Regions from separate parts of the Bacillus sp. iso_77 genome, predicted to be linked through region 2. Evidence: predicted binding sites of a transcription regulator. Region 2 holds the regulator's gene; the other holds the start of a gene.
The links. The regulator LexA, encoded in region 2, represses DNA repair genes until DNA is damaged. The targets are predictions, from matches to a motif close to CGAACATATGTTCG.
Positions count from the first base shown of each region.

Region 1: AC0VYC_RS06035 (ImmA/IrrE family metallo-endopeptidase) is a predicted target of LexA. The motif match lies at 1,349-1,362, and genes of this name have one in related genera.

Region 1 covers NZ_CM149683.1:1,190,360-1,200,675, reverse strand. The annotation lists gene AC0VYC_RS06045 (hypothetical protein) at 47-178, shown strand; gene AC0VYC_RS06040 (N-acetylmuramoyl-L-alanine amidase) at 167-1,066, opposite strand; gene AC0VYC_RS06035 (ImmA/IrrE family metallo-endopeptidase) at 1,378-1,962, shown strand; gene AC0VYC_RS06030 (poly-gamma-glutamate hydrolase family protein) at 1,953-2,576, opposite strand; gene AC0VYC_RS06025 (DUF5412 domain-containing protein) at 2,821-3,192, shown strand; gene AC0VYC_RS06020 (methyl-accepting chemotaxis protein) at 3,232-4,056, opposite strand; gene AC0VYC_RS06015 (NAD(P)/FAD-dependent oxidoreductase) at 4,278-5,747, shown strand; gene hag (flagellin Hag) at 5,775-6,695, opposite strand; gene hag (flagellin Hag) at 6,990-7,880, opposite strand; gene AC0VYC_RS06000 (Kelch repeat-containing protein) at 8,106-9,635, opposite strand; gene AC0VYC_RS05995 (TetR/AcrR family transcriptional regulator) at 9,781-10,316, opposite strand, start outside.
Region 2 covers NZ_CM149683.1:1,732,913-1,743,228, reverse strand. The annotation lists gene AC0VYC_RS08805 (aspartyl-phosphate phosphatase Spo0E family protein) at 98-271, shown strand; gene AC0VYC_RS08800 (YneF family protein) at 540-758, opposite strand; gene sirA (sporulation inhibitor of replication protein SirA) at 843-1,289, opposite strand; gene tkt (transketolase) at 1,488-3,491, opposite strand; gene AC0VYC_RS08785 (DUF896 domain-containing protein) at 3,680-3,910, opposite strand; gene AC0VYC_RS08780 (YneB family resolvase-like protein) at 3,980-4,627, opposite strand; gene yneA (cell division suppressor protein YneA) at 4,645-4,956, opposite strand; gene lexA (transcriptional repressor LexA) at 5,116-5,736, shown strand; gene AC0VYC_RS08765 (hypothetical protein) at 5,784-6,221, opposite strand; gene AC0VYC_RS08760 (IseA DL-endopeptidase inhibitor family protein) at 6,518-7,060, shown strand; gene AC0VYC_RS08755 (STAS domain-containing protein) at 7,093-7,941, opposite strand; gene AC0VYC_RS08750 (NucA/NucB deoxyribonuclease domain-containing protein) at 8,086-8,466, opposite strand; gene AC0VYC_RS08745 (glycosyltransferase family 39 protein) at 8,694-10,316, opposite strand, start outside.

The DNA of each region.
Region 1 (10,316 bases), 540 kb from region 2:
ACTTGCATACAATAAAACCAACTGCTGCAACGATTGAGGTGCCAATATGAAAAAGAAACTTAAACAATTAAGGTATGTTCAGTTTGCTGAATTTAAGCCATCCCCTTATGTCTGCCGATTGCATGAAAAAAGTGAAGCCCTCATTCAAGCGGTCAAAAAGAAAGACTCACTGATTTAATAGTTGAAGCAACTTCACTTTTGTTTTAGGACCGTATACTCCATCACTTGTTAGACCATTCATCAGTTGAAATCGCGCGACGGCATTGGCTGTTTTTTCCCCATAAACGCCATCAATGCCCTTATCTACAGCTGTTTTGTCAGGATAAAAATACACAGCAGCAAGCGCTTTTTGGACGAGACGTACATGCTCCCCCTTTGTCAGAGGTGATGTCACCTTTAACACCCCATCCGGCAGTTCATAACTGAGCTTTTCTTCTGCATGATAAATCTTGAGAACTTGTCCAACTCGAATCATGTTCGGGTCACTAATCTGATTCCATGTCTGTAAATCACTCACTGTGACACTATGGGCTTTGGCAATACTCGTTAGCGTATCCCCGCTTTTCACCACATATGTGATAACCGTTTCCGGATCACCTGCAGTCTCAATTCCTCTTTTAAATTCATCCCATGTAGCTAGCAGCAGACGTGGACATGTTTTTCCTGACCAATGCTGATGCGTCACCACATTTGCTAATGGAATGCCATGTTCTTTTAAAAGCTTTTGAATAAGCCACTGGGCATGTTTGACAGCTTGTTGAAAGTTTCCATCCTCATTTTCACAAATTTCAATGCCAATCGATTTTCGGTTGCCATCTCCATGTCCATCCCCAGCATGCCATCCATTTTCATTTAAAGGGAGATGCTGAAAAATTTCCTTGTCATCCACTGTAAAGTGCCAGCTTACCTCTGTTGTTGAGCGTTTGACATATGCCGCGTGATTTTTTGCGTCAGCTCCCTTAGATGTATTGGCTGTGTTATGCACAGTTACATAAAGCGGCGTCATAGCATATCCTGGCCGATTTCCGTTTCCAACTGGAATAAAATCTTGATAAATTTGTACCATGTTTTGCACTCCTTTTTGTTAAATTGATGTTTGATCTTGCTCATCAATCGGTGGCAAACGTAAGACAAATTTGTTTGTTTTCGTCATAAGACTATGGTAAAATTTGAATTCAATCGCCGTTTTATCTTTGTAAAATATAAAAAAATAGAATAAAAAACAGGAAAAACTTCCAATTTTCTTTGATTTTATGTTAAAATTGTTAAAAACAAGCCGATATAAAAAGTAAGCGATAGCTTTATTAGCCATTTAGTCCTATATGGACTTTTCTTTTACGGCAAAAATAGAACATACGTTTGTATGGAGGTTTTGACATGACTTATTTTTTAACCCATTTAGAAGAAGATATTAAACGGTTATACACTCAACTGCAAATAAGCGGTCCTGCCTATGTAGACATGCATAGGATCGCCGCTGAATTTCATGTATGGGTACACTACGAGGATACTGGCAGCATGATGATCAAACATCAAGGTCTTTACAGTATTATTTTAAACAGAGCCTTATCGTCAGAAGAACAGTGGCAGGATTTCGCCCACGAGCTTTGTCATGTGCTGAAGCATACAGGCAACCATTTTAACATGCACAAGCTCTTTCGAGAACTGCAAGAGTTTCAAGCAAAACAATTCATGTATCACTTTTGTGTTCCGACTTTTATGCTGCTGCAAATGACGCTCCCAAACCTTAGGCAGCAAGCCATTTTGCATATTGCTCAAACATTTCATGTCACTCGGGATTTTGCTGAAAAACGGCTTGCTCTATTTGAACAGCGAAGAGCCGGCATTCAATTTCAAAAAGAATTCACTTCTTATTTAATGAGAGCAGGCAAGGTCGCAGAAAATGAAGTTGCGTATCAAACAAAAGCGTCTGCACACGTGACGTCAGAAGTTTATTCATAAAGGCTTAACACTTGTTTCAGTACATTTGTGTATTGATAAAATTGTTCGGTTTGTGTATCACGCCTACGGCTCCGCCTAAAGTCTTGAAAGAAAGCTCTTCTCTGAGCTTGGCTAATTTCAATTTGAACACTTTTTCCTGTGAGGCATTGATTATTAATATTTTGAGGATGTGTTCCAGCAAATTGATCCGATTCAGATAAAAGTAAGGCATGGAAGCCATTTTGTGTGAGACACTTCACTGTTTCAGCAGCTTTTTCCCTGTCGGTACCGCCAACTAAAGTTTGTAGGACGTCTGTTTCTCCATAGCCGTGGAGTGCAAACGTATAATGATGTGTATGCACTTGAGAAAGACAAATCGGCTCATCAAAACGTGTGCTCGTAATATGAAGAACATGATTGCCTTTCACTTTAAGGCCCTCGAATAAATACATAGAATAATCGGTTGCTACTTCATGGACCAGCTCGCTCACGCCAGATTCAATTCCTCCCGCATGAGGTGACAGGACGAGAAGCTGATCCCCTTTCCGCTGATGAAGAATCTGATAGTCGATCCCTTTTCTTTCATGAGCGGAAAGCTCTTCATAATTTTGATACGTATCTATGATTTGATTCATTCCATCTGCCCCATTTCTCTATATGAGCATAAGTCTACTGATCGCAAATTCTTTTGTAAAGTGTTTTCGAATAACCAGTGTGATCTGAATGCATCCTTAAATTTTCCTTATCTTTACGGGCTAACTGTTGAATGTTGAGAAAAAATGACCGATAATTGAAATGAATAGAACTTTTGGACTATATGAATCTTTTTGTAATCTCTCTCATATATTAGAATATTGCGATCTACACCTGGAGGAATTCATGTTTAAAAAGAAAACCACCATCATCCTTGCCATCTTATGTCTTAGCTTCGCCGGAATTATTTACTGGAAATGCTTCTCTCTTCAAGGCGTGTCTCACGGAACATTCATCCGCTCGATATCATCACCTGATGGAACCTATACCATTAACACATATCGACATAGCGGAGGAAAACTAAAAGAGAATGCGGTCAGAGCAGAAATTGAAAACAAACTCACCCATCACAAAAAAACAATCTACTGGAAGTACCCTGATAAAGATCCTCTGATCAAATGGGAAAATGCACAGCTCGTTCAAATTGGACATGAGTTTTTAAATGTGGTCAAAGGTGAAACATACGATTATCGCTTTGATCAGAAAAATAGAAAATAACGAGCCAGCAAAAAAACGAACCCTTTTTGGATTCGTTTTTTACGTTGACATCACCTTTTGCATAAATTCTTTCATTTCTTTGCTAACCGTCGTCAACCTGTCTACAATTTCACTAAACTCCGTCACTAATAAAGCCTGTTCTGAAGATGACCCTTTCATATGGCCCATACTCTCAAGTAACGTATGTATATTAGAGGAAATCCCTTGCAATGAGCTTTCTATGTTTTCTGTTGCACGTGAGGTTTCGCTTGAGAGTTTTTGAACCTCGCTCGCTACCACACTAAAACCCGCCCCCTCTTTCCCTGCCCTGGCCGCTTCAATTGAAGCATTCAATCCTAGCAAACTCGTTTGTTTAGAGATACCTTTGATCATTTTTGTAATATCTGAAGTTTTTTTCGAGCTTTCAAGTGTTTGCTGTGTTTGGAATGTCATTTCCTCACTTGTCGCAGAGAGCTCTTCTGAATGAGCCGCCACCACATGCACTTTTTCTTGAATACTTTGAATGATGTCGTTCAATGACTCCATATACGCCTCAAGCTCTATTTGATTTTTAAGCGGAAAACCTAAAGCGATTGCACCAATGACTTGTTGATTTTCATCGAAAATCGGCAATCCCATTGCATTTAAAGGCGTCCCATACACCGATTCAGGTACAAATGTACTTGATGTTTCGCCTCTAAGCGCATTTTTCATATTCTGATCATCTGGTTTAATGGGATCTCCTGTCCGTATTTGAAAATCCACATCTTTTGATGGCAAATACAGCAAGAATTTTTCTCGATCAATGACCCCCATCGTCACTTCATCTTTTAAAATCTTCATCATATAAGGTGCTGCTGTTACAATACTCTGTAGTATATCCATCTTCTCTACCCCCTTAATGTATTTATCGGTCATTCCTCTTAAATTTGATTATTGTTTTTTAAAAATAATGATCAAGATTGAAGTTTTTTTCATATTTACGAGTAAAAAGTATGCCAATTCCTTTCTATATTCAAAAAAACGAGAATTTGCTATACTTAGAAAATCAACATATGATGAAATGGTCATGTAACCATTTTATATATTCACTGGAGGCGCATGTTGTGACACAACCCATGAAGTATGAGCGGGCGATCGTCATCGGAGGCGGAATAACGGGAATGCTCGCTGCAAAGGTTTTATCAAGTTTTTACCTTGAAGTATTGATCATTGAAAAGGACGAATTGCCAGACGCTCCTGAAAATCGTCTTGGCACGCCTCAAGCTTTTCATCCACATAGAATGCTGCCACTAGGCAAACAAATAGTGGAACGTCTATTTCCTGGTTATACAAAAGAATTACTAGAATTGGGCGGGTACAACACATGGCATCAGACATCTCGCTTTATGACAAAAGATGGCGAGTTAGTACTCACCGATACTGAAGAAACAGCTGTCACACGACGTGCCATGCTAGAGTGGGTGCTGATGCAAAGAATGTTACGTGAGGATCGTGTTCAATTTTTAGAAAAACATGAAGCGATCGCTCTTCTTTTTGAAGAAGAAACGACTAAAGTGAGTGGATTACAGGTCAAAGATCGGAGGATAAAGCCTGGAATCATCAACAAAATAAGTGCGGACTTAGTCATTGATACGTCTGGAAGAATGTCTAAATTGCCAAAATGGCTGAAAAGCGCAGGACGAACCTTGCCGCAGACAGATGAGCTAATCGTGTCTCTTGGCTATAGCACGAGATACTACCAAATACCACCTGAGGCACCGAATCTGGAACCAATGGTCATCGTTGGACAGCCAAATAAGAAAATTCCAACAGGACTGTTTGAACGAGTAGATCATGATTTAGTAGCGGTTCTTCTCTCAGCAGCTGGCGGCTCTCATTATCCAACAACGGACGCTAATCAGTTTGATGTAGAGACCGCTAGGCTGACCAATCCCTCTATAGCAGAAGCCATCACTCATTTAATTCCCTATACGAAACCAAAAGGATTTAGAGTTCCGGCTTGTGTCAGAAACCACTATGAACAAATGGAAGATTGGCCAAGCGGCTTATTGGTCATGGGTGATGCCTTATGCACATTAGATCCAATACATGGTCAGGGAATGACAAAGGCAGCTCTTGAGGCACAAACACTTGAGCGTATGCTCAAACAAGCACAAGAAGATAGGCTTATTTCTTTTGAACGGCATACCTTACAACAAATGCAGCACGCCAATGAGCTTGGCTGGTGGCTCTGTGCAATTGCAGATATGGCATGGGAAGGCGTCGAGTTAAAAGGAACCCCCATTTCCCATCTGACATTTGTACAAGAATTTTTCAATTATTATGTACAATATGCCGTTCAAACAAAACAACCTAAATGCCTTGAGGCGTATCATCGTATGCATTCATTCTTAATAGAACCGAGAAAAATCATCAACCTAGAGCAGCTGCAAGACATGATTCAAGCTGACTCCACTGGTGAGGTCCGCAACTGGTGGCAGAGGTGGGATCAAAAGAATGATGAATTAAATCGAGCTTTCTTCTATGAAGCTGTTCCAGATTTTCAATTACATCTGTTGCTAAAATCAACATAAAAAAAGCCCCTCAAAGGGGGCTTTTAATTAACGTAATAATTGAAGTACGTTTTGTGGCTGTTGGTTCGCTTGTGCAAGCATTGCTTGAGACGCTTGAGAAAGAATGTTGTTCTTTGTGAACTCACTCATTTCTTTCGCCATATCAACGTCACGAATACGAGACTCAGCAGCTGTTAAGTTTTCAGCAGAAGCGCTAAGGTTGTTGATTGTGTGCTCTAGACGGTTTTGTACTGCACCAAGCTTAGACCGCTGAGCAGACACTTGCTTAATAGCTGTTTCAATAATACCAAGTTGTGCATCAAATCCAGCAGCTTCCTCGCCATCTTCACCACTTGCACTAATAAATTTTGTCACATCGATTCCAGCAACAGAACCGGCTCCATCTTCACCTTCAGCCGTCCCATCTGTACCTAAAACTGAAGCACCCATGTTTTCGATGTTAAGTGTAATTTGTTGTGTTGCGTTTGCACCGATTTGGAATACAAGGCTTTGTGCCTCACCACCGTCATCAGCACCCTTAGACGAATAAGTTCCATCTAATAATTTCTTCCCGTTAAACTCTGTACGAGTAGAAATACTTGTAATCTCATCTTGCAAGTTTGAAATTTCATCTTGAATGGATGCCAAATCCTCTTCCTGCTGTGTACCTGTGTTCCCAGCTTGAACAACAAGCTCACGAATACGTTGAAGTATCGCATGAGATTCAGTCAATGCGCCTTCAGCCGTTTGAATAAGAGAGATACCATCTTGAGAGTTTTTAGTAGCCATTTCTAGACCACGGATTTGACTTCTCATTTTTTCAGAGATCGCAAGACCTGCTGCGTCATCCCCTGCGCGATTAATGCGAAGACCAGAAGAAAGTTTCTCCATGTTCTTTTGGCTTGAACCGTTGTTAGTAGAAAGACGATTCAATGTGTTAAGTGCTGCGATATTGTGGTTAATTCTCATATTAAATGACCTCCATGTGTTTGAACCAATTAGACATCCATGTCTAAAAGTTCTAAATTAGAATTTTTCTGTAAGCCTTACAATCCATTTATCGAACTTTAATGGAATATGTTTAACAAAAAAGGAATAAATAAGGGAAAAGTCTCATTCAATATGATCGTTTCGCTAGAGTATGCCAAATTTAAAGGTCGTTTTTCATGATTTAACAGAGGGATTAAAGAATCACAAGTGAAGAGAAGGAGAAAAAGCGAAGAAAAAAGAGCATAAAAAAAAGCCCCATTAAGGGGCCTTTCATTAACGTAGTAATTGAAGTACGTTTTGTGGCTGTTGGTTCGCTTGTGCAAGCATTGCTTGAGAAGCTTGAGAAAGAATGTTGTTCTTAGTGAACTCACTCATTTCTTTCGCCATGTCAACGTCACGGATACGAGACTCAGCAGCTGTTAAGTTTTCACCAGAAGCACCAAGGTTGTTGATTGTGTGCTCTAGACGGTTTTGGACTGCACCAAGTTTAGCACGTTGAGATGATACTTGATTGATTGCATCGTCAACAATCTTTAATTGAGCATCATAGCCATCAGCTGCAACATCAGGTGCATTAGTAGCAAATTTAGTTACATCTAAAGAAGAAACATTTAAAGTATCGTCTGTTCCAAGTGCATCAGCAGACATTGCTTCAATGTTAACTTTAATTTGTTGCGTAGCATTTGCACCAATTTGGAAAACCAAATCCTTTTGATCTGCAGGAGTAGTTGTATTAACTGCATATTCTCCAGTAAGTAACTTTTTACCGTTAAATTCTGTACGGTTAGAGATACCATCAATCTCTTCGATTAATGCATCCATTTCCTCTTTAATAGCAGTTAAATCTTCAGTTTGTTGAGTACCAGTGTTACCTGCTTGAACAGTTAGTTCACGCATACGTTGAAGGATTGCATGAGTTTCAGTCAATGCACCTTCAGCTGTTTGGATAAGAGAGATACCGTCTTGTGCGTTTTTAGAAGCCATTTCTAATCCGCGGATTTGTCCACGCATTTTTTCAGAGATTGCAAGACCTGCTGCGTCATCTCCTGCACGGTTAATTTTAAGACCAGAAGAAAGTTTCTCCATGTTCTTTTGGCTCGCACCGTTGTTTGCAGACAAACGGTTTAATGTGTTAAGTGCTGCGATATTGTGGTTAATTCTCATTTCCTATTACCTCCATGTATGTGGGACCTGACAGACGTCCTTGTCTGAAAAAAGTCCTTTATTCTAGGGCTTAACAACCCTGACAATTCTATTATCGGACGTGGTTATGGGATGTTTAGCAGATTTTTAAAAAAATATCTTGTTTTTTTATGATGTTCATCCTATTTTTAACAATAATACAAAATATAAAAAGCTGCTAATCTATTATCAGCAGCTTTCATTTTATCAATATTGCTTGATATCAAACATTAAGATATTTTGGTACACCACGTAATCTTTCTTACTTGTGAAAGGTCCTTTATTGTGTTCATCATTGATCTCATAAAAGTTCATTCCGATTCCAAAGCTTCTTTCTTTATACCAATTAAGAAAATTGTTGATTTCTTTCATTGAGAGCAGATAATCCTTTTGCAGTCCGTTTATCATAGTAATTGAAAGTATACCTTTTGTTGATTCTTCCCCAGGCTTTGTTCCATCCTGATCTTTCGGTTCTTCGGTTGACCCATCACCAGGTTTTGTTCCGTCCTGATCTTTTGGCTCTTCTGTTGTGCCATCACCTGGATTTGTCCCGTCCTGATCTTTCGGTTCTTCTGTTGTGCCATCACCTGGATTTGTCCCGTCCTGATCTCTCGGTTCTTCTGTTGTGCCATCACCTGGATTTGTCCCGTCCTGATCTTTCGGTTCTTCTGTTGTGCCATCACCTGGTTTTGTTTCCTCCTGATCCGTTGACACTTTTTGCAGATCTTTTAATGGAATAGAGATAACAGATTTAAAATTGTTTTTGACAGAATGACTACCAATTGATTCAGCATAGTCTCTTCCACCAATAACATATAATTGATCATCAGCAATAACTGCCACAGATCCGACTCTACCTTCAGGGATTTCATATAAAGAATCTTTAACTTGACTAGTTTGTGGATCAAATATTTGAACTTGTTTTAATAATTTGCTAGATCTATCACCAATTTGCTGTCCACCAATGATAAATAGTTTATGATTATATGTCGCATATGCAGCTTCATAGGCAAAAGAATTTAATTGCACATCCTTTAAGCGTTGCCACTTCCCTAGCGACCTATCATATTCTAAAATGTCTTTATCTTTCCCTCGGCTAACATTAGCCTCACCACCAGCAATATATATTTTCCCATTTATTTCTGAAATACTTCTACCTTGGTGATTCACTAATAGGGAACTATCTAAAGATTCCCACTCTCCACTTACCGTATCATAGGAATAAAAGTTTTCTTTATAGGATGATAAAGAGGATACGATATAAATCTTTTCTCCAACTGTAACAGCTCGTAAGGCACCTGTTGTATAGGATGTATATATAAATTTATCAGGCATCTTAATCGGTTCTTCTGTCCATTGGTCAAGTTCTGTATCATAAACATCCATAGTTCTATGAACTGTTTTAGTCGTTTCATAGAGACCGCCAATGACATAGATTTTTTTATCTACTGTCGCATAAGCAGCACCTGTTCTTGACCTAGGCATCGCTGATTTTTCTGTCCACGAATCAGTTTTAGGATCATACATATATGTTGAATCATTGAACTTAGACTGCTGGCTAGCTCCACCGAATACATATATTTTTCCGTCAACTACACCTACACTTGCTCCGATACGCTCTTCCGGTAAGTCCGCTCGCTTCGTCCAACCATTTGTCTCAGCTGCATGAGCTTTTAACGGATGAATTGTGACCATCATAAAAATGGTCAAAAGCACTAAAAATAATCCTTTTTTCATCGTTTCTTTCCTCCATCTCTTAAATTTCCCTCCTTTTATCGACATATTTGTAATAAAATTTAATTTTTGCCGTTGTGCCTGTCATAAATTTAGGACGCTCTTATTTCTATTAGTATCTTTCTACATATATCAAATTTATCTGACATTACCTTTTCATAATCGCTTCTTCATCTTTCAACTGAATCATAAGTGAGGATTGAATATATAATAAATTGATAATACGTCGTGCCATTTCTGAGGGAGATGCATTGTAGTCATTTCTGATCCATTCAATGATAAAACCAAAGATGCCGTATGAACGATACTGGACAAAATAACTGTCGTTGATTTCTTCATACTGATCACTAACAAATGACATTCTATTTTGGAAGATATATTGTATTTTCTTAAGCAATTGTTCTTGTATGTGGGGAATTCGGTCTTCCATCACTAATAAATCATAATAGTCGCGATTTTCAACGATATATTGAAATACATCGGTGCCCTCTGGTTTCATGCGAGTTAAATCCAACAGTGGATTTTCACGAGTCGGCTTACAAAATTCATATTCGAAATTGACCATTTCCCGGTGAATAACATCTGCTGCTAATTCATCTTTACTTTCATAATGCACATAAAACGTCGTCCGATTATAGTTTGCCTTTTCCACAATATCCTTCACTTTTACGTGCGAATATCCTT
Region 2 (10,316 bases):
TTGACATCAAGATACCAAACCCTTTAAATTTGAAAATAAACCTTAAAATGGATATAATAGAACCGATTCTTTTTATCAAGATTTGCATGAAAGGAACATGACTTTGGTAAAAACATCATTATTAACTCAAATTGAAGAAAAAAGAGAAGAGTTGATGAAAGTTGTCTTGCATAATGGGATGACGTCAACAGTGACCATCGAACATAGCCAGCAGCTAGATCATCTCCTCTTACAATATCAACGACACTTACACTCAAACTCAGCCAACTAATGATATCTCAAGATAGAAACAAATGCCGCACGATTTTAGAAAAGTTGATATGTGTGACAATAAAAGAAACGAAAACCTCTGCTCACAGGGGTTTTTTGTTTTGTCTTTAACAAACGGTTCACGGCAAAATAAAAACCACTTTCCCTGCTTTATTCATGCAAGTACAGTGGTTTTATGCGTCTGATGAAGGTGACTTCAATAAAGAAAGGACATCGCTTGTCCAATCTTTAGGGACCATGTTCCATCTATGATCATAATAACGTACGTATTATTTCGCTTGGTTGTTCATGGCTTTCATCATTTGATTGATTTTCTTTTGGGACGGTTTCATGCCCATTTGCATCATCATCATTCGAAGCATTTGTTCATTAATTGGTGGATTCTTTTTCAAGTAGCTCATCATATACTTACGAGCAATAAAGAATCCGAGTGCAACTCCTGCAAGCAGTGCAACAACGCCTACAAGGATGACAACCCATAAATCCATAATTCTTCCTCCTTCATGTTGTCTCGTATAAAGTGTACTAAACAAAAGGCTATTATACAACATTTCACGTTCAATTTTATTTTTTTAAACAAAATTCCTCACTTTTACCGGATTGAGCCAACCGTGCTTCTTTGATCCAAAGTCCATAGCCAGGAAACAAGGACTAATTTTTCTGAGTACTTCAAAAAACACCGCTTCTGCCTCATAACTGCCTGTGGCAGACATTTGAATGTAACGGTCTTTTATAATGAATGCGGCTGTGCCTTTTCCATCTGGTAGCGATGCACTGTATATTGAGCCTATTTGTGTATAGTGAATATTGGTTAAATTGTTCATTAAACGCTGGTGCATATGAAAAGCAGGGATTCGTTTCGTTACATAATCCACTTGCTTAACAAGCATGACTAATTCGTCATCACTGCGGTTCGTCCAGTGTAACGATTCAAACAAATGAAACAAAATAGATTCTCTACCAAAATAATGATGAGCAAACTCATCCTCAATCCAATAAATATAATAATGGCGTTCCATGTCTATCCCTTCCTTTCACATTTCGTCAATCTCGCTTATTGCTTGTATTATACAAAAATGTGAAAGAAAGAATTGTCTATATATGAAGCAAGAAGAAACTAGTTTTGTCAAAAAAACAAGAAAAAAGAAAAAAGTTTGCAGAGCATAGTGAAAAGCTCTGCAAACCGACTGCAAAAAAGCATGATGCTTGGAGACTGATTATTTATTCAGCTTTGCTTTTACGCGGCTCACCACGTTGCTGACAGTGAAACCGTATTTTTCAATAATGGTTTCGCCTGGTGCAGAAGCGCCAAATTTATCAATCGCAATCACATCGCCATCAAGGCCAGTGTAACGTTCCCAGCCAAGTGAAGCACCCATTTCGATTGCAACACGTGCTCTCACTGCTTTAGGAAGAACGGACTCTTTGTATTCGTCTGACTGCTCATCAAAGCGATCCCATGCAGGTAAGCTCACGACAGAAACGCGAATGCCTTCTTTTTCAAGTGCTTTTTGCGCTTCAATGGCTAAACCTACTTCAGATCCTGAAGCAAGTAGAAGAGCTTCTGGCTGTGCATCAGCTGCTTCAACGACGACATATCCACCTTTTTCTACGCCTTCATACGCCTTCTCTGGTGATTGATCAATCGTTGGAAGGTTTTGACGAGTAAGAACAAGCGCTGTCGGTTTATTCGTTGAAGATACAGCAATTTTCCATGCTGCAGCTGTTTCGTTTCCATCAGCTGGACGAATAACAGAAAGGTTAGGCATCGCACGTAATGAAGCGAGCTGTTCAACTGGCTCATGCGTTGGTCCATCTTCCCCAACCGCAATGCTGTCATGCGTAAATACATAAGTGACAGGAAGTCCCATTAATGCAGCAAGACGAATGGCAGGTCTTAAGTAGTCAGAGAAAACAAAGAATGTTCCGCCGAATACACGAAGTCCGCCGTGAAGTGCCATACCGTTTAATGCTGCACCCATTGCGAATTCTCTCACACCAAACCAAATGTTTCTGCCAGCGTAATTCTCTCTGCCAAAGTCAGTTGTATCTTTGATTGTTGTTTTATTTGATCCAGCAAGGTCAGCAGACCCGCCAATAAAGAATGGTACTTGTTTAGCAATGCCATTTAATACTTCTCCAGAAGAGGCACGAGAGGCAAGGCTTGAACCTGCTTCATAAACAGGAACCTCTTGATCCCAATTCTCAGGAAGTTTTCCTTCAATCGCAAGCTTCAGCTGAGCTGCTAGTTCTGGATATTCTTTTTCATATTGCTCAAACAGTTCATTCCACGCTGCTTCTTTTTTCTGTCCAGCGTCTTTAACAGCTGTTTTGAAATGATCGTACACTTCAGAAGGTACATGGAAATCTTCTTCAAACGTCCAAGAATAAGCTTCCTTCGTTAGCTTCGCTTCCTCACTGCCAAGCGGTGCACCGTGCACCCCAGACGTTCCCGCACGGTTTGGAGATCCGAAACCGATCGTCGTCTTCACTTCAATAAGTGTAGGTTTGTCTGTACTTTGTTTGGCTTTTTCAATGGCAGCCGTCACTTCGTCAATGTTATTGCCATCTTTTACATAAAGAACTTCCCAATTCATCGCTTCAAAACGATTCTTCACATTTTCAGAGAAAGAACGATCGAGGTCGCCATCTAAAGAAATGTCGTTTGAATCATAAAGAACAATTAAACGGCCTAAGCCTAAATGACCAGCAAGTGAAGCAGCTTCAGAGGAAATGCCCTCCATTAAGTCTCCATCTCCGCAAATGCTGTATGTATAGTGATCCACAACATTAAAGTGATCTTTGTTATACGTTTCTGCAAGATGTCTTTCTGCAAGTGCCATTCCTACAGCCATCGCAATCCCTTGTCCTAAAGGACCTGTTGTCGCATCTACGCCCTCTGTATGTCCAAACTCAGGATGTCCAGGTGTTTTGCTTCCCCATTGGCGGAATTGTTTTAAATCTTCGATGCTCAGATTGTATCCGCTTAAATGAAGCATGCTATATAAAAGCATAGAGCCATGTCCCGCAGATAACACAAAACGGTCTCTGTTAAACCAATTTGGATTTTGCGGACTTACGTTTAAGTGATTCGTCCATAAAGCGTATGCCATTGGTGCAGCGCCCATCGGCATTCCAGGGTGACCGGAATTCGCTTTTTCAATTGCGTCTATGGAGAGAGTACGTATTGTTGCAATAGATTTCAATTCAATCGTTTCCATATAAATCCCCTTCCGTATCTTGTGTACACCATTATCATAAATCTACTGTCCTTTTTTCACAACTATTTCACGCCGAAAAAGAAGGATTTTGTCACATTTAGTTTATCGATCACCTAAAAACTTATGCAAATATGAAAAAAGATGAGAATATTCCTCCCATCTTTTCAAAAATAAAGAAATGATGACCTTTAATGAAGATTCTGGTCTCTTTCTCTTTTTAATTTTTCTGGTGTGACATCGTTTCCTTCTGGATCGACGATTTTCACGGTTTTAAGTGTATTTTTCATAGAAGAACGAAAAGCCTTTAAATATTCCTCTCTTAATTGCTTCTGTTCTGTTTTCTCAGCGTCCGACAAACCGGCCTCTTTCGACTTTTTTGAAAGCTCATTGATTCTTGCAAGCTGTTCTTTAGAAATCATGACAAACTCCTTTAAAACATTTTCTCTACATACTACTAAATATCAGTCATTTTTACAACAAATCACGCTTTAAGTCGCAAGCCCTTTTTCATATTCTTGGTACCTTCTATGGACGGTTGCTTTTGAAATGTCAAAACCAAGTGCCTGCAATGTCACTGCAATTTCAGCGAATGTCATGTTGTTTTTTCTTAATCGAACAATTTCAGAAATCGGTACTTCAATACGTTCGCGGCCAGGCGCCTGTTCTTGGTGTTTTAAATTTAGTTCGGGTTGATACCCTCGCTCAACAGCTTTTTTCATCCCACGCTTAATTTTCAAATTATGAATTTTCCGCTGATACTCTTCTACAACGCCTACAATCTCAATGACCATCTCGTCTGCTTCTGAAAGCTCAAGCTCTCCTCTATGAAATACGCTGTACACCTTGACTTTTTCTTTAAACAGACAATGAAGAAGAGCGATTTTCGCCTGCCCTCTTCCAAGGCGTGTCTCATCTTGAATGAGAACAGCATCGATTTCTTCCTCTTTCAGCGCAGCCAGCATGTCAAAAACACCGTCACGATCAAGATCGTATCCACTCGCTTTTTCTTTAATCACTTTGACTACATTCATCTTGTGCGCTGCAGCTAAAGCAAGCAGTTCTTCTTCTTGTCTTTTAAGCGAGGTTTCTTGCTCTTCTTTGGCAGTACTTACTCTCGCATAAATGATTGCATTCATGTCTTCAATCGACCTTTCTACTGTACTGTTGCAAGTTGATATACGACTGGATGCTCTTTTTTAACTGGAATCACAAGGATATCTCCCGGCTGGATGTCAGTTGAAGCGAGATCATTGTGTTCAGTTACCCAGTCAATAAAAGCATTTTTATCGATTGATTTACTGTCGTTTACTTGATCAGCTAATCCCCAAAGAGTATCACCTGATTGAACCTCTATTTTAACATATTGATTTGGATCATTATGGCTAGTGACTGCAATAAGTGAGAGAAATATGCCAACGATGAATGAGAATAGCCCAATAAAAATAATAGATTCCTTTAACCTCATAATGTCATCTCTCCTAATAGAATGTGTGTTCGTTCTTTCTGACACTCATTATAAATACGAACAAACGTTTCTGTCAAACGTTTTTTTCGAACCTATGTTTGTACTGTTAGGAAAAACATGCTATAATTTCTTTAAAATTGACGTTTTGAGGTGCAAAAGATGACGAAGCTATCAAAAAGACAACTCGATATCCTGAAATTCATAAAAGAAGAAGTAAAAAGCAAGGGTTATCCCCCATCCGTTCGTGAAATTGGCGAAGCTGTCGGTCTAGCATCCAGCTCAACTGTCCATGGACATTTAGCTAGACTAGAAACGAAAGGTTTAATTAGAAGAGACCCAACGAAACCTAGAGCGATCGAAGTACTAGATGAAGAGGAAATGAATATTCCAAAAAGCGCTGTAATGAATGTTCCAGTCATCGGAAAAGTCACAGCAGGCTTGCCTATCACGGCTGTTGAGAATGTAGAAGAATATTTCCCACTTCCAGAAACTTTTGCAGCGCCAGATGAACAAGTATTTATGCTTGAAATTATGGGAGAAAGTATGATTGATGCAGGTATTTTGGACAAAGACTACGTCATTGTGCGTCAGCAAAGCACTGCCAACAATGGAGATATTGTGGTGGCTATGACAGAAGAAGATGAAGCAACAGTGAAACGTTTTTATAAGGAAGATACACACTTTAGATTACAGCCCGAGAATCCATCAATGGAACCGATTATTTTACAGAATGTGAGTATACTAGGTAAAGTGATTGGCGTATTTAGAAATATTCATTAAAAAAAGCCGGTATTTCATCAATTGCTGATGAGAGCCGGCTTTTTCTTTTATGAACAAGAATATGCAAGAATACTGGAGCTTGGGAACGAGCCAAATGTAAAGTTCGGCCATATGAAACCCGTTGTACGGCCAAAAGGCTGCGAGGAAAGAACATACATGAGAAATACTTGACCGTTTCTAAGGAACACAATGGTCCACCTTCTATTACATCCAGCTGCAAATTGAACCGTTTGCTGGCTTCCGCCTACACTCTGCCCCGCAATGAGCGGCTGCATACTTTGAGGCTGAGAGACTGCTTGTTGATATTGCGAGATGATATGCTGCGGCGGGGCTGGCGGGACCGATTGTCCTCCTGCACCTTGCCCAGTCCCTCCGAATGGCAAACCGGGAAATCCTCCAACTTGAGAAATAGGAAACGCCGGCATGCTTTGTACCTGCCGATCGTACAAGTACCCATTCCACGTACCTTCATATGGATTATACATACTAAACACCACTTTCTTAGACATTCATCACGACAGTATATGTCATACATAAAAAAAGAGTGTTGAGGAGACAAATAGAAATCTTTCCAAAAGACGTTTTATTCTTCTTTAGAACGGTTAAATACTAATGAGGAAGAAAAAAATAAAAAAATGAAAACTTTTTGTCTCCCTCAAACGTTATATAGATAGAAAGAAAAGAAATAAAAAACATTTAGATTTAATACTTGTAATATCTCTGTAACTATTGTAACATTTGTAACATAAGAAGTTTTCATTGAGAAAAGGAGGCAATCGCCTTGAAAAAATTATTTGTTTTATTAACCGCTATTATGCTTATGATCTCATTACAAACAACAACACTGGCCGCTTCCAAAAAATCAGCCGCTTTGACAAATAAAGAAGCGTTACATATTGCCCTTGATGCAAGAGAACACTTTTGGAGTGCGATGTCAGGCTACAACATTAAAGAGCATTCAGATTACAAATTAAAATCATTTACTTATAAAGATATGACTTACAACTACCTGTCTAAAACATTTGATACAAAGAAAAAACTAAACAGCTATCTATCTCAAGTTTTCACAAAAGATGCCATTACTCACGGTTTAAAAGACTATCAGTTCATCGTTCATAAAGGAAAAATGGCTGTGCCAGTTGGTGACGGAGACAATATGCTTAATTGGGATAAGGCAACACCTAAACTCGTCTCTAAGAAAAGTACAATCCGCACATACGAATTCACAGTTCCAACACTTGATGGACGCAAAGTAAAACGTACTGTCACTTTCGAGAAAGTACAAAACGAGTGGAAAGTAACAAAAATTGACGCTGTGATCTAAATAAAAACCAGGCCGTTTACTAGGCCTGGTTTTTATATGGATGAAAATTCAGTCATACGATCTAAAGCGTGAGCAAGTGATGAAGCCGTTTGAAATTCATTAAAAGGAAGTCCAAGCTGTACAGCCGTTTGAGCAATTTCTGGTCTAATCCCTGAAATGGTCGTATCAACCCCAATTAACCGAAGTGACGTGACAAGATCAAAGATTTGATGTGCTACCATCGTATCAATGATGACGACACCTGATAAATCAATACATAAATGTTGAACACCTTTTTGCGAACACTGTTTTAATGTATTTTCTAAGATAATCTTTGCTCGCGCAGTGTCAATATCTCCAACTAAAGGCAATAAGGCAACATGACTTTTTAACACAATGACTGGAGAACTCAGCTCATAAATCATGTCTCTTTGTGCAACGAGTTTTTTGGTGGTATTTTTCACATATTGCTGAATAAAGACATGAATTGAAATGTTAAATGCCTCAGATATCAAATCATACCAATAAAATATTCGATCAATGTCAATATCACCTTGATGCTGTTTTATAAACTCTTTTAAGTAATGAAGAACCACTCTTTGATTGGACATATATTCTCTCACGACGTAATCTAATGGTGTGTTCAAGTGCTTCGGATCACTTGCTAAGTCTTCAGACCATTTTTTAAATTTCGTATGTAAATACGTCTTGTCTTCAATAAGTGCGCGGATAAAATGCTGATAATAATCTTGATTTTGCCGTTTAAGCTCTGCTATGATGCTGGAATCTGTTGAACGATAAATGGATTCTGGATCATCATCCTCAATTGATTCATACCATGTTTCAGTCAGTTTCTCTGCATGTTGCATGAAAAAATCGTATAATGCACGGTTCTTTTCCATAAGCATATGTCCCTTCACATTTTCTACTTGTCAGTCTTTGTACCTGATGGATTGATTGTACCATTGAATCTTTTGTACCTGCTAGCTCGAATACGCTCCTGTTGAACAAAAAGAGCCCCCTCTCAAGGAGCCTCTTGTCTATGTTTATTTGACAATAAATAAAATTCGTTTCCCGTCAGGATACCCGCTGATTTGATGCCCGACCCATGAACCAGCGCCTCTATTATCTGATGGACTGACATATTGAACGCTTGCCCCCTTTCCTCCTTCAAGACACACCGCCATCGGCCATTCATCCCGGTCAAAACCAGGTTTTGTGGGAATTCCTTTTAATGATTCTTGCCTGCGGGCATCTGCCCCATTTCGGTCAATGGTACACACGTCTGAGTGCCCTTTTCGAATAGCTTCTTGAATATGACTGCCTGTTTCAGGATACCGTTCCTTAGGAAATTGAATCACATGATCATAACGATCTGCTCCTTTTGCGGAACGATCCTCTCCAAAACCACCTAATAACGCACCCATCCAAATGACAAAACAAAGAACGACAGCAGCGATCCAGCCTTTTCTCATCTTCAAAAGCTCGTGACCTCCTCATACTTTTGATGAAATGATGTTGACTTGAAGGGAATGAGTCATTTTTAATGTATGAGTGGCTGAGTGATGACATGTGAAAAACATGAGCTGAATCTTCCTGGATACTGATCCATAAGAAAAAACGAATGATCTCTTCATCATTCGCCTTGTTCTACTTAAGATATTTCATCTACTCTATATAATGTTTCGTTTTGTGAAGACATCTCGGATGGCATCCCCTCTTCAGCTGATGTGGATCGTTTATATTCTTCAGATGAGATGACTGTACCATGTGATTTAATCCAGCTAACCAATTTGCTGTTAGCTGATGACTGATTGTCTGGTAATAAAAAGTATTTCACCTTTCCTTGTTGAATAAGTGCTTTTAATTTGTTGACATTCAAAATAGGATCTGTCCCATTAAAACCGCCTAAAGCCATGACATTCTCATCTTCGTCAATGATATATGGCGCTGCGGTAACAGTCGTAAGCGTTGCAAATAAATACGTTTCACCTGTTTGATGAGCCTTTAAATAAGTGAGTAAGCCTTGATCGACACTAGATGTAAACATGTTCCCACCTCGTGAACTAGCCAGCTGTACACCTGCCTCTGGAAGAACAGCATTTCCACCATATATGATTGGGGTGGCGGACCAAAAACCTGGAAACAGTAACAGCGTTGTCAAAGCAGTGATGAGCAGTCGTTTCATGATCAATTGTTTTTCTCTGTACATCAGCAATAGGATAGCGATACTTGTTCCCGCAATGGCAATGGCATACATCCAAATACTACTGATTTGAGTCGTATAGTTACTCAAAATATACCCTTGGAAGATGGCTGTAACAGCGATTGCTGCTGGAAGCAAATACGCAGATACTCCTTTGTTTGCCTTAAATAACTCTCCCATCTTCTTAGCTCCTATGCCGCATAGTGCTGCAATAGGCGGGGCAAGCATAATGAGATAGTAATGGTGAAAGAAACCCGCAATACTAAAGAATCCGGCAGCAGGAATCAGCCATGCTGTCCAAAACATCGTTTGTTTCCATTCATTTAATTGTGCTTTTCTCTCATTCCACCAGCTGATGATCATCCCTAAAAGCCCAAACAAAGCAAACGGCAGCATCCAACTGATTTGACCTGACAATGCAGATTGAAATAAACGAAATATACCGGGATTCCCAGTGCCATACATATTCATACTTTGTTGACCTACAGCACTTCCAGGCGGAGAACCACTACCTGAACCATGTTGAGGTGGCATCATTTGATTTTGGGATGGAGGCGGCTGATTTCTGTTTGACTGATCCTCTGACGAATTCCCTAATCCAGAATTGTCTGGCATCACCATACCTGCTTGCTGATTCATGTCACCAAAGGATTTCCCTGTCGTCTGACCAAGCAGCCGTTCCGTGCCGTTATAACCAAAGGCAAGTTTTAACACTGAATTTGTTTGGCTGCTTCCCACATAAGGGCGCTCACTTTCAGCTGTCATATCTACAGCAACTGCCCACGATAGAGATAAGCAGACTAATACGACGATCGAGCATAAGAGAGAGAAAATTTTCTTTTTTAACGGTACGCGAGCAGCAATAAAATAGTAGAAAATAAATGCTGGAACGACCATAAACGCTTGCAGCATCTTCATATTAAATCCTACCGCTACCAAAGCGAAGGCCATAAGAAGCCAGCGCATCTTTCCGCTTTTTACAGCACGCATCAAGAAATATGTACCCGCAAGTAATGTGAAGACAAGCATACTGTCGATATTGTTCGTTCTGCTTACAGCTGCGGCAATTGG